2 regions of the Halomonas sp. AOP43-D1-4 genome follow, and region 2 is predicted to be linked to the other one. Evidence: predicted binding sites of a transcription regulator. Region 2 holds the regulator's gene; the other holds the start of a gene.

Region 1 (6,111 bases), on a different contig from region 2:
CAGTACACAAACGGCGGTGTTTTCTACCGAATGGGCGGGTTTTTCACGACAGCGAGGCGTTATCGTAGCGGGATGTATAGATGACCCGCACCAGGCGCAGCATGTGGTAACGTTATCCCGTCGATTAGGCTGGCCACTGTTGGCGGATCTACAAAGCCAGGTACGTTTTGACCGCCAAAATGTGATCCATTTTGATCTCGCGCTGCACGATCCTCATTTTGTCGAGGAGTTGGAGCGGGCCGATGTGTTGCTGCAATTTGGCGGGCGGCTTATTTCCAAGCGCCTGACGCAGTTTATTGCGCGCCATCCGTGGCAGGATGTTTGGCTGGTGGACCCGCGTCCTCAGCGGCTCGACCCTGATTACAGCGTTAAGCGTCGCTTCGTTTGCCCGCCCGAGGCCGTGGTGGCCGCGCTTGAATTTGAGCATAAACATGAGCGTGAGACCGGGACAGGTGCTGAGCGCACGCCTTGGCACCGGCTTAACCAATGCCAACAGCGCATCAGCGATATCGTGAATCAACGCTGTAACACCTTTTCAGAGCTAGGCATTTGTCATCGGTTGTTGCAGCAGGCAACCGGACAGCTGTTTGTGGGTAACAGTATGCCCGCAAGGCTGATGAACATGCTGGGAACGTACCGCACAGCGCCGTTGCGGGTGTTCACCAACCGGGGGGCTTCCGGTATCGATGGGCTGATTGCCACGGCCTACGGCGCCAGCGCTACCAGCGACCAGCCCACTACGCTGATTGTGGGCGATATCAGTGCATTGCATGATCTTAATAGCCTGGCGCTGCTGAAACAGGCCGTTCACCCGCTGGTGGTGATCATTCTTAATAATGATGGCGGCAGTATCTTTCATATGCTGCCAGTGCCCAAGGAAGGTGAGCTACTTGAGCGTTATTTCCGTCAGCCACACGGTTTGAGTTTTGAGTACGCGGCGCAAATGTTTGGGCTTGCCTACGCCGCACCTGGCTCGCTGGAGAGCTTCGAAGCGGCCTATGCCCGTGCCTTGGAAGAAGGCGTTACACTGATTGAGCTTAACGTGCCGCATCAGCAGGTTGCAGACGATCTTGTGGCGCTGGCGGCAACGCTAGGTAGGCTCGATAACCATGAAGGCTGACTATGAAGCGCACGCCCAGCCACGCCCAACACTGGTTATGCTGCACGGCTTGTTGGGTGACCGCCACGATTGGGCGGAGGTCATCGCTGTATTGAAAGATGTGCCGTGCCTGGCGTTGGATTTACCGGGCCACGGCCAAAATTACCAAGTGGTGGTCGACTCTTTCTCCGCTTTTCATCACTGGCTAACCGATACGCTGGTCGCGCAGGGGATTCAGCGCTATTGCTTGCTGGGCTACTCGCTGGGTGGGCGTTTGGCGCTTGATCACGCCCGCCGCCAACCTGCGGGGCTTGAGGCGCTTTGGCTGGAGAGCGCTCATCCAGGCTTGCCGGAAAGCGAGCGCGATGAGCGTATGGCCCATGATGCACGCTGGGCACAACGCTTTGCGCTGGAGCCTCTTGAACGCGTGCTTACCGAATGGTATCGGCAGCCCGTTTTTGCTGACCTTACACATGCGCAGCGAGCGCGGCAGATTGAACGGCGGTTGGCCAATCATGGCCCGTCCGTGGCGACAATGCTGCGAAGCACGTCGCTCGGCAGGCAGTCTTCTCACTGGCCGTGGCTGGCTGAAACGTCACTGCCTATTGGTTACTTTTCAGGTCGTCAGGATACTAAATTTCATGCACTGGCCACCCGCTTGGCTAACGTAGCCCCTCGTGTGTACCCTATAGCGCTGGAAGGCGGGCACAACCTGCATACAGAGCAAGCGAACAGCATCGCCGAACCGATTAGCCGATGGTATCAACGCCTCGGCTAAACGGCTCGCTCACCTGGATTCAGTTAATCAACAGCAGCCACGGCAAACCGATAGCCAGCCAGGCCACTAAAAACAGCAGACCAAAAATAGCCCCTAGCCGCCAATAAAGGGCGCTTGGCAGATAGCCGCTGCCATAGTAAACCGGGCTTGGGCCGGTGCCGTAGGGGGTAATAATGCCCATAAAGCCCAAGGTAGGGAGCAGCAGCAGAATGAACATCTGCATGTCCAGCCCTGCAATACCGGAAGCTGCCGCCAGCATCACCGGTAACAGGGCGGTAACGTGGGCTGTGACACTGGCAAACAGGTAGTGCAGGAGATAGAAAATCACCGTGAGCGCCACCATCGCCATGACGGGGTTAAAGTGGCTGATTTGCTCACCCACCACGCCACCAAACCAGTTGACGAACCCGACCTGGCTTAGCCCGCCTGCCAGCGCCACCAGCGTTGCAAACCACACAAAGGTATTCCAGGCGGCTCGATTGTCGAGGATATCGTTCCAGCTCACGATGCCGGTCAGCAGCATGCAGCAAATCACCACCAAGCCTACCAGGGAGGCGGACACAACATCGCCCGCAAAAATCCACAGTAGTAGCGCAGAGACGACCATGATGACCAGCAGTATCTCATTGCGAGTAAGCGCCCCCAGTTTGTTCAGCTCATCCCGCGCCCAGTTGGACACTTCTTCACCGGCTTTCACTTCTGGCGCGCAGAGCCAGTAACAGAGCAGTGGGACCAGCAACAGCAGCAGAATGCCAGCGGGCGCTACGGCGATAAACCACTGCCCCCAGTTAATATGAATACCGGTAGCGCTTTCTGTCAGAGCAATGGCCAACAGGTTGGGGGCAAGCGCGGTTAGAAACAGCGAGCTGGTCACACAGGTCGAGGTGATCGCTGTCCACATCAGAAAACTGCCCATACGTTTCATGCTGGGGTCATTGGGCTGGGAGTCGTAAAGCGGCGGCAGATTGCGAATGACCGGATAAATGGTGCCTCCGCTACGCGCCGTGTTGGAAGGTGTAAAAGGCGCCAGCACCGCATCGGCGATCATTACCGCGTAGCCCAGCGTTAATGTGCGCTTGCCCATGGCCTTGACCAGCCAAAGTGATATGCGCCTGCCTAGCCCGGTTTTTTCATACCCCAGCGCGAACATAAACGCGCCAAAAATCAGCCACACTGTCGAGTTGGTGAAGCCCGAAACTGCCCATGAAAAGGCCTGGTTGGCAGCATTAAAGCCTTCGGTCGCTAGCTGTTCGGGTGAAAACAGCACCCAGCGGGAGAGCAGCGCCACCAGAGTCACACCGATTAACCCAATGACCGCGCCTGGCAAGGGTTCAAAAATCAGCCCAACCACACAGCCCAAAAAAATAGCGAAGAAGTACCAGGCGTGAGGGGCAACCCCCTCAGGCGTGGGTATCAACGCAACGATAATGGCCACTACAAGCGGCGCCAACAACTTCCAGTCAAATGCCGATTGCACACTACTGTTCATATCAAGCTGCCCCTCTTTTGGGCTGCGAAAGCAGCCGAATCTCTTCACTGCTATCGCGGTTGATTTTCATCTGCTTGCGGTTACATACGTTGCAGAGAATGGCGATAGCGACTAATAGTTAAAAATTGTAGTTGGAATTCTTTATTAAAATTAATAAATGAGAAATTAAACGTAACTACTCTTGTTAAAGCATCGCCTGTCTTAAAGGTGTATTTCTTGATATGCGTCAATAGAGCCTGGCATGCGGGGATAGCACGTACCTGGAGTGTGATAAGTTCAACCAAAAGACACCGCATCGAAGCGTGTCGCCACTACCGCCTTTGGCCTGGCTACAGAAAGGGAGCATCATGCAGCATCGAGATTTCGATATCGTGATTGTGGGTGGAGGCGGCGCAGGCTTGCGTGCCGCTATCGCCGCGGCAGAAAGCGCTAAGGCACAGGGCATTTCTCAAAGCATCGCTCTGATTTCCAAGGTCTATCCTATGCGCTCGCATACCGTTGCCGCTGAGGGCGGTGCGGCGGCGGTAACCAGCGAGGAGGATACGCATCAGGCGCATTTTGACGACACTGTGTCGGGTGGCGACTGGCTGGTTGAGCAAGGCGTGGTGGACTATTTTGTGCATCATGCCTACCAGGAACTGGTGCAGATGGAGCGCTGGGGCTGCCCCTGGAGCCGCAAGGAAGATGGCAATGTGCAGGTACGCCGCTTTGGCGGCATGAAAACCGCACGTACCTGGTTTGCCGCCGATAAAACCGGCTTTCACATGCTGCATACCCTGTTTCAAACCTCGCTCAAATATTCCCAAATTGAGCGCTTCGATGAGTATTTTGTCCTTGATCTTGCCGTGCACGAAGGGGCTGTCATCGGCGTCATTGCCCTTCAAGTGGCCACCGGAGAGCTTATTCTGCTGCGCGCCAAAGCCGTGATATTGGCAACAGGAGGTGCCGGGCGCCTGTTTCGCTTTAATACCAACGCAGGGATCGTGACTGGCGACGGGATGGCGATGGCCTATCGCCACGGTGTGGCGCTTAGGGACATGGAGTTTGTTCAGTATCACCCCACGGGTCTTCCCGGCTCCGGCATTTTAATTACCGAAGCGTGTCGTGGCGAAGGCGGTATTTTGCTCAACAAGGATGGCTACCGCTACCTTCAGGATTACGGGCTGGGCCCGGAAACCCCACTGGGCAAGCCGGAAAACAAGTACATGGAGCTGGGCCCTCGCGATAAGCTCTCACAGGCCTTTTGGCAGGAGCAGCAGGCGGGCCGCACTGGCACCTTTGGCGATAGCGATGTGGTCTATCTTGACCTGCGCCACTTGGGCGAAGCCTACCTTCTTGAGCGCCTGCCCTTTATCTGCGAGCTGGCTAAATCCTACATTAACGTTGACCCGGTCAAAGAGCCGATCCCTATCCGCCCGGCGGTGCACTACACCATGGGCGGTATCGAAACCAATCCCTACTGTGAAACGTCGGTTGCCGGGCTTTATGCGGCGGGTGAATGCGCCTCTGTTGGGCTACATGGTGCTAATCGCTTGGGTTCCAACTCGCTCACTGAGCTACTGGTGTTTGGTCGTTTAGCGGGGGAGCAGGCAAGCCAGCGCGCGGCGCAAACCGAGTGGGCAGACATGCACCTTCTGGAAACCCAGGCTGCCCATCAGCAGGCAAAACTAGCGCATCTTTGTGATGGTGAGGGCAGCGGCGAGACTTGGGTGACGCTTAAGCATGCCATGGTGCAGGCCATGGAGAGTGGCTGTGGTATTTATCGTACCGAAGAGGGTATGCGGCAGTCGTTGGAGACGATTCGTGAACTGCGGGCGCGCTATCAGAAGATTCGTGTCAACGACACCAGCAAAATATTCAACACAGAGTTGCTTGAGTGCATTGAGCTTGGCTACGGGCTGGATATTGCCGAGGCATCTTGCCTTGGTGCACTGGAGCGGCGTGAGTCCCGTGGCGCTCACCAGCGCTTGGATGACGGTATGCAAACGCGCGATGACGTTAACTACCTCAAGCACAGCCAGGTGTTTTATCAAGGCGATGCACACGCTCGGTTGGCATGGCAGGAGGTAGACGTGCGTTTTTCCGCGCCCGCAGAACGTACCTATGGGGATGCGTCCAAGGGAGGCAAGGCATGAGTACTCAGCAGGTATCTACCCGGCGCATCAGCGTCAAACGCTATTTACCCGACAACTCTACCGAGCCCTATTGGCAGGAGTATGAGCTGCCAGTCGACGACAGCACCTCATTGTTGGATGCGTTGAATCACATCAAAGAGCAGCTCGACAGCACTCTGAGCTACCGCTGGTCGTGTCGCATGGCGATCTGTGGCTCCTGTGGCGTTATGGTTAATGGCGTCCCCAAGCTTGGCTGTAAGACCTTCCTGCGCGACTTCGACGATGAGATCCGCATTGAACCATTGGCGCACTTTCCCGTGCAGCGCGACCTGGTGGTTGATATGGAGATATTCCTCGATCACCTGGCCGCCGTTAAGCCCTATCTGATAGACGACAACCCGGTAAAGCCCTTTGATCCGAAGGCGCCAGAAACCTATCGCCAGTCGCCCCGGCAGCTTGCCCGTTACAAGCAGTTCGCTAACTGTATCAACTGTGGGCTTTGTTACTCCGCTTGCCCGCAGTTTGGGCTTAATCCTGAGTTTATTGGCCCAGGAGCCATTGCGCTGGGGCACCGCTATAACCTGGATAGCCGGGACCATGGCAGCACGCAGCGAATGGCCGAATTGAACCG
Region 2 (6,111 bases):
CCACTCTGGTGGGGCAGGTGGCGCACTTCTCCCTTGTCACGGTAACGCCTGAGCAGTACCTGTTTGAAGCCCTGGTGTTAATGACTCGGCACAAGGTTACCCGCGTTGTGGTGATGGAGCAGGCCGCGTTAAAAGGCGTGGTCGAGCTGACGGATGTGCTGAGTTATTTTTCCAGCCGAAGTTACGTTGTTAGTCTGCAGGTGGAGCAGGCTGATGACTTGGAAACGTTGGCAGTTGCTAGTCATCGTACCCCTGAACTCGTCACAGCCCTTATGGCACAAGGCGTTAAGCTTAATTTTGCTATGGACCTGCTGGCGGCCTTGAATGGCCGGATTATGAGCAAGGCCTGGGATTTTGTTATCAATGAGGAGCATCATCAGCATAGCTGCCTGATGGTGATGGGGAGTGAAGGGCGCGGCGAGCAAATTTTGAAAACGGATCAGGATAACGGTCTGATTTTAGACGACGACGCCCAGTGGCCAAGTGTCGCCGGTGATATGCAGGCCTTAACCGAGACGCTCATAAAACTGGGTTACCCGCCGTGCCCTGGTAATATTATGGTCTCTAACCCCGAGTGGGTTGCCAGCGTTTCTCAGTGGAAGAAGCGTATTGCTCAATGGGCCAACGTGCGCGATGGCGATAGTTTAATGAAACTTGCCATTATGCTGGACGCCCATTCAATGGCAGGTAATCCATGTTTACTTGAAAGCGTGCGCGAGGCGCTATTTGCGCGCTGTGCCCATGATGAAATTCTGCTTTCCTACTTTGCGCGTGCGGCTCTGCGTTTTTCAACACCGCTGACGCTTTTTGGTTCGCTTAAAAAGCCTCAACACGGTATCGATATCAAAAAAGGCGGCATTTTTCCGATTGTCCACGGTGTACGTACCATGGCGCTTGAGCGGCGTATCAGCGTAACCTCGACGCTGGGCAGGTTGGAGGCACTGGTTGATGATGGCCGCCTTGAACGGCGCGCAGCTGATGATTTAGGAGAGGCACTTTCACTGTTGACCGAGCTGCGTCTTAAACAGCAACTTAGCGGGCAGGATATGGACGATGCGCGCTCCAATCACGTGGTGGTGCAAGAACTCTCGTCGCTTGAGCGCGATTTATTGCGCGAGTCGCTACATATCGTTAAAGACTTTAAACAGCGCCTCTCCTATCGTTACCATTTAGAGTATTCATGAGCAGCGCTATGCAAGGCAGTAAAAAAGGCATGGCACTGCTGGGGCAAACGCTGCGCAGAACGTTTAAGCGTGAGCGAGATCGGCGCCGCTATGCGAATTCGCCTTACGCCTGGCTTTTCCAGCCCTATATGGGGGAAGAGCTAGTGGCGCTGGCTTGTGAATCACTACCCGGTGAAACGCCGGTATTAAGCGTGGCTGCTGTGGTACTTAATCAACAGCAAGTGCACACAAGTCAGGCGTGGGTGGCAACGTTTGCCGACCCACAAACGGTTGACCAGACGGCGCTGCGCCAGCATCAGCGGCTTTACAATCCCGCCACGGCGGTACCCCTCTGTGCCGAGACACTGCATGCGTTTACCGATTTTATTGGCAACCGGCCGCTGGTCGGGTGGCAACTGGACCAGCAGTTTTGCATGCTTAATAGAGCCTTTAGAGCGCACCTCGGGTTTGGGCTACCTAATGTTCAGGTCGATGTGGCCAAACTGCATCAACGCCAATTGCGCCGTTTACACCCGTTAGTGGAGTCTTCCCAACCGTTTTCCGAGGCGCTGGCCTGCTGGCAAGTGCCTGCTATCTCGACCCAGAGGTTGTTAGGTAAAGCCACCGCAAGCGCCTTGCTGTATATGCGCTTACAGCGTGATATGGCGCAATCGGGTTAGCTTCTAGCGTAGTGGCGCCTGTGCCGATGGCCGTCTTGATAACCGTAGTTATGACCGTAGTTATGATCATAGTAACTACGTGGTTTTGCCAGTTGGGTGAACGGCGGGAGTATTGTTAGAATAGCGGCTGCTCCTTCTACCATTGGCAGTGCTTATATCATGCAACACCTTGATCATTTTGACCCCGCCGCGGCAACCGTTGCACCGACGCCTGACCTGCAAGGCCAGCCGGCGCTTGAGGATGCCAAACAGAAACGCGAATTCAACAAGTTGCAAAAGCGACTGCGGCGCGAGGTAGGTAATGCGATTATCGATTACCAAATGATCAATGAAGGTGATCGGATCATGGTCTGCCTGTCGGGGGGTAAAGACAGCTACACCATGCTTGAGATTTTACGCAACCTGCAGCGCAATGCGCCGGTGAATTTTTCACTGGTGGCGGTCAATATGGACCAAAAGCAGCCTGGTTTTCCCGAGCATATACTGCCCCGGTATCTGGAAAAGCTCGGCGTGGAGTACCGCATTCTGGAGCGTGATACGTACTCGGTAGTGAAGGAGAAAACGCCGGAAGGCAAAACGACCTGCGCGCTTTGTTCGCGGTTAAGGCGTGGGTCGCTTTACGGGTTTGCCGAAGAAATTGGCGCCAACAAGATCGCCCTTGGTCATCATCGTGAAGATATTCTGGAAACGCTGTTTCTCAATATGTTCTTTGGCGGCAGCCTGAAGGCAATGCCGCCCAAGCTGCTTTCCGATGACGGCAAGAATGTCGTGATTCGTCCGCTGGCCTACTGTAAAGAGGCGGATATTGCGGAGTTTTCGCGCCTGATGGAGTTCCCGATTATTCCTTGCAACCTGTGCGGTTCGCAGCCGAACATGCAGCGTCAGGTCGTTAAGGAAATGCTGGCCGAGTGGGACAAAAAGCACCCGGGGCGTTTGGAAAGCATGTTTAAAGCGGTCACTAACGTCGCGCCTTCGCAGCTAGCTGACCGCGACCTGTTTGACTTTGCGGGGCTGGAAGCCAAACAGGAAGCGCTAATGGCGGGGCGTATTGAAGCATTTAACGTGGGCTAATCACCGGCTCTTCCTCTTCAGCAAGCGCTATAAGCCGCTGCATATCGAGGATGTTAACCTCGCGCCCTGAGACGGCCACCACGTCTTGCTGCTGAAAACGGCTCAAGATACGGCTGACCGTCTCAACCGCCAGCCCCAGATAATTGCCGATATCCGCACGCGCCATTGAAAGCCTAAAGCTGTAAGGCGAGTAACCCCGACGCCGAAAACGCTCTGAAAGCGTCAGTAGGAAACTGGCTAGCCGCTGGTCGGCGGTTTTGCGCGACAACAGGCGCATCATGCGTCGGTCATCGCGAAGCTCCTTGCTCATACTGCGGTACAGCTGACCACGAAGCTCTGGCAGCTCCTCTGAAAGCAGGTCCAGCCGGTCAAATGGAATTTCGCAGATGGTGGTAGTTTCAAGGGCAATCACGCTGCCTGGGTAGTGCTCTTCGTCAATGCCGTCCAATCCGACAAGCTCGCTGGGCAAAAAGAAGTTAGTGAGCTGGTCGTTGCCATTACCTTCGCTGGTTACCTGTTTTAGGCTGCCTGAGCGAACGGCATACACGCTGGTAAAACGGTCGCCTTGACGAAACAGTGTTTCGCCCTTTTTCAGCGGTGCCCGGCGTCTGATCATGGCATCAAACTGCCCCATGTCTTCAAGCTCAAGCGCTAGCGGAAGGCAAAGCGAGCTTAGGCTGCAGGTCTGGCAGCGTGCTTCTTGAAGAAGCGAGCGTCGTTGGCTTGTCGAGGGTGGCATGACTATCTCCCTGTTTCTCTTTTGCCTAAATGGCTATCTACCGCAGGCGTTGATGCCGTTGGTTAAACGATTCTTGAGTAGCGTTGGCCTGAGTGCCCCGGAAGGTAAGCATCAAACGCCATGGCCAACTGGCGAATCAGTAAACGGCCCATTGGCGTCGCCTCAAGCGTATCACCCAAGCGAACGATTAGCCCGTCCTGCTCAGCAGTGCGTAGGCTTTCCAGCGCACTGGCAAAGTAGTCGGTGGCGTTAACCTGCCATTGCCGGCTAACCGCTGCTAAATCCAGGCGCATATCGCACATTAAACGTTCGATAACGTCGGCTCGTATTAGGTCATCCTGATTTAATCGTACGCCTTTCACGGTAGCCAGTCGACCTTGATCCAGGTTCTCTTCGTAGCTAGCCAGGTCAGTAGGGTTTTGCGCATAGCTATCGCCTATTCGGGAAATAGCTGACACGCCCAGACCGATAAGATCGCATCTGGCATGGCTGGAGTAGCCCTGAAAATTGCGCTGTAGGGTGCCGTTGGCTTGGGCAACCGCCAGGCTGTCATTGGGTTTGGCAAAGTGATCCATCCCAATATGTTGATAGCCCGCAGCGGTCAGCATGTCGATGGTCGTACGCAGAATCGAAAGCTTTTCATCCGCACCTGGCAGGTCATCCACGCTGATACGTCGCTGAGGCTTGAAGCGTTCAGGCAAATGCGCGTAATTAAACACGGATAAACGCGCCGGATTTAACGCGATCACCTGTTCAAGCGTCTTGGCGAAGCTCCTTTCCGTTTGAAAGGGCAGACCGTAGATTAAATCCAGATTCAGCGAGAGAAAGCCCAACCGGTGTGCTTCATCCATTAGTGTTTCGGTAAGCACGCGAGGCTGATGACGGTTAATCGCCTTTTGAACGCGTGGGTCCAGGTCCTGTACGCCAAGGCTCAGGCGGTTGAAGCCCAAAGACTGCAGGTGGCGCAGGGTTAAAACATCGGCTTCGCGCGGGTCGATCTCAATGGCGTAGTCACGCTCTGGTGCGTTTGAAAGACCGAAGCGTGCGTCCAGGCGGTCAATCAAGTCGCCCATCTGCTCCAGTGAAAGAAACGTAGGGGTGCCTCCGCCCCAGTGCAACTGATTGACAGGGCGCTTTGTATCCAGATGGCGGGCCGTCAGGACCATCTCACGATCTAGCCGATAGAGATACGACTCGGCCAGGGCGGTGTTTTTCGTCGCAATTTTATTGCACGCGCAATAAAAGCAGATTTTGCGACAAAACGGGATATGGACATAGATGGAAAGCGGGCGCTGACTTGCGTTGCTGCGCTCAATGGCCTGGGTCGCATCTTCGGCGGTAAACCCTTCGTGAAAGGCCAGCGCCGTCGGGTAGGAGGTGTAGCGTGGGCCGCTTTTATCATAACGGCGCAGCAATGCGTCATCCCAGCGGGTGCTGGATGACGCGGTAGCAGTAACGGATGAAGGGACAGCCGTGGCACATACAGGCATGAAGAGGCGCTCCGGTAGCTGAAAATTCGTTTTAAAAAGCTATCGATAGGCTAGAGAACATAGCGCTGTAGTGCGTTGCGCCAGGTCAATGATTGGTGTGTGAGTGTCCGCCTGAATGCCCACCTGAGTGCATGTTGAGTGCCCAAAGCTGCCATACGGCAAAGACGATAATGACGAGCGCGGCGATGGTTCTTGTCGCGGGGTGACGAATAAGATGATTAAGCTTGCGTGCGGCAAGTCCTGTGGCCAGTAGCGCAGGCAGGGTGCCCAGGCCAAAAGCGCCCATTAATAAAGCCCCTTGAAGCGGCCGGGCCGTCGCCAGGCTCCAAGCCAGCATTGAATACACCAGCCCACAGGGCAGCCAGCCCCAAATGGCGCCTAGCGCGCATGCCTGGGGGAAATGAACCACCGGCATCAAGCGTCGGCCCCAGGGCTCAAGGTGACGCCATAATCGTTTGCCCACGGCTTCCACGCGTAAAAGCCCTTTCCACCAGTTAGCAATATACAGCGCCATGAGAATCAGCATGAGCGCTGCAACGCCTTGCAACAGCTGGCGCGCCAGCAGTGAGGGCGAAAGCACGGTGCCCAACGCGGCTACCAGCGCGCCTGCCGTCATGTAGCTTAATATTCGGCCCAAGTTGTAGCTTAGCAGTAGGCCGCCCATACGCGCCGAGCTACGCATGCTGGGCGGGATGGCAAAGGTTAATGCGCTCATGACGCCTCCGCACATGCCGATGCAGTGGGCCCCGCCCATCAATCCAAACACGAACGCGGCGATAAGCGGAGGAAGGTCAAGCCCGGTCGGGTTCATGGCACGCCTTTGACTGCTGAAGTGGATAAATGGGAGGTGGATACGTTGGAAGTAGATAGCCTGTGTGAAAAGCGTAGCGTATTGGCAATGACGGCAAGCACACTGACGCCTGCGCTCGCAATGGCGCCAAACGGCGATAGAACGCCCACTGCTGCCA

What was found. The regulator FNR, encoded in region 2, switches genes on or off when oxygen is low (the NO sensors DNR and NnrR bind a similar motif). The targets are predictions, from matches to a motif close to TTGATNTANATCAA.
Region 1: frdA (fumarate reductase (quinol) flavoprotein subunit) is a predicted target of FNR. The motif match lies at 3,583-3,596, and genes of this name have one in related genera.

What each region holds. Positions count from the first base shown of each region.
Region 1 covers NZ_JBQSVY010000002.1:191,703-197,813, reverse strand. The annotation lists gene menD (2-succinyl-5-enolpyruvyl-6-hydroxy-3-cyclohexene-1-carboxylic-acid synthase) at 1-1,120, shown strand, start outside; gene menH (2-succinyl-6-hydroxy-2,4-cyclohexadiene-1-carboxylate synthase) at 1,110-1,877, shown strand; gene ACT3RQ_RS02830 (anion permease) at 1,897-3,366, opposite strand; gene frdA (fumarate reductase (quinol) flavoprotein subunit) at 3,714-5,501, shown strand; gene ACT3RQ_RS02820 (succinate dehydrogenase/fumarate reductase iron-sulfur subunit) at 5,498-6,111, shown strand, end outside.
Region 2 covers NZ_JBQSVY010000019.1:31,353-37,463, reverse strand. The annotation lists gene ACT3RQ_RS16355 (putative nucleotidyltransferase substrate binding domain-containing protein) at 1-1,184, shown strand, start outside; gene ACT3RQ_RS16350 (DNA polymerase III subunit epsilon) at 1,193-1,843, shown strand; gene ttcA (tRNA 2-thiocytidine(32) synthetase TtcA) at 2,003-2,914, shown strand; gene fnr (fumarate/nitrate reduction transcriptional regulator Fnr) at 2,901-3,653, opposite strand; gene hemN (oxygen-independent coproporphyrinogen III oxidase) at 3,716-5,143, opposite strand; gene ACT3RQ_RS16330 (sulfite exporter TauE/SafE family protein) at 5,229-5,954, opposite strand; gene ACT3RQ_RS16325 (heavy metal translocating P-type ATPase metal-binding domain-containing protein) at 5,951-6,111, opposite strand, start outside.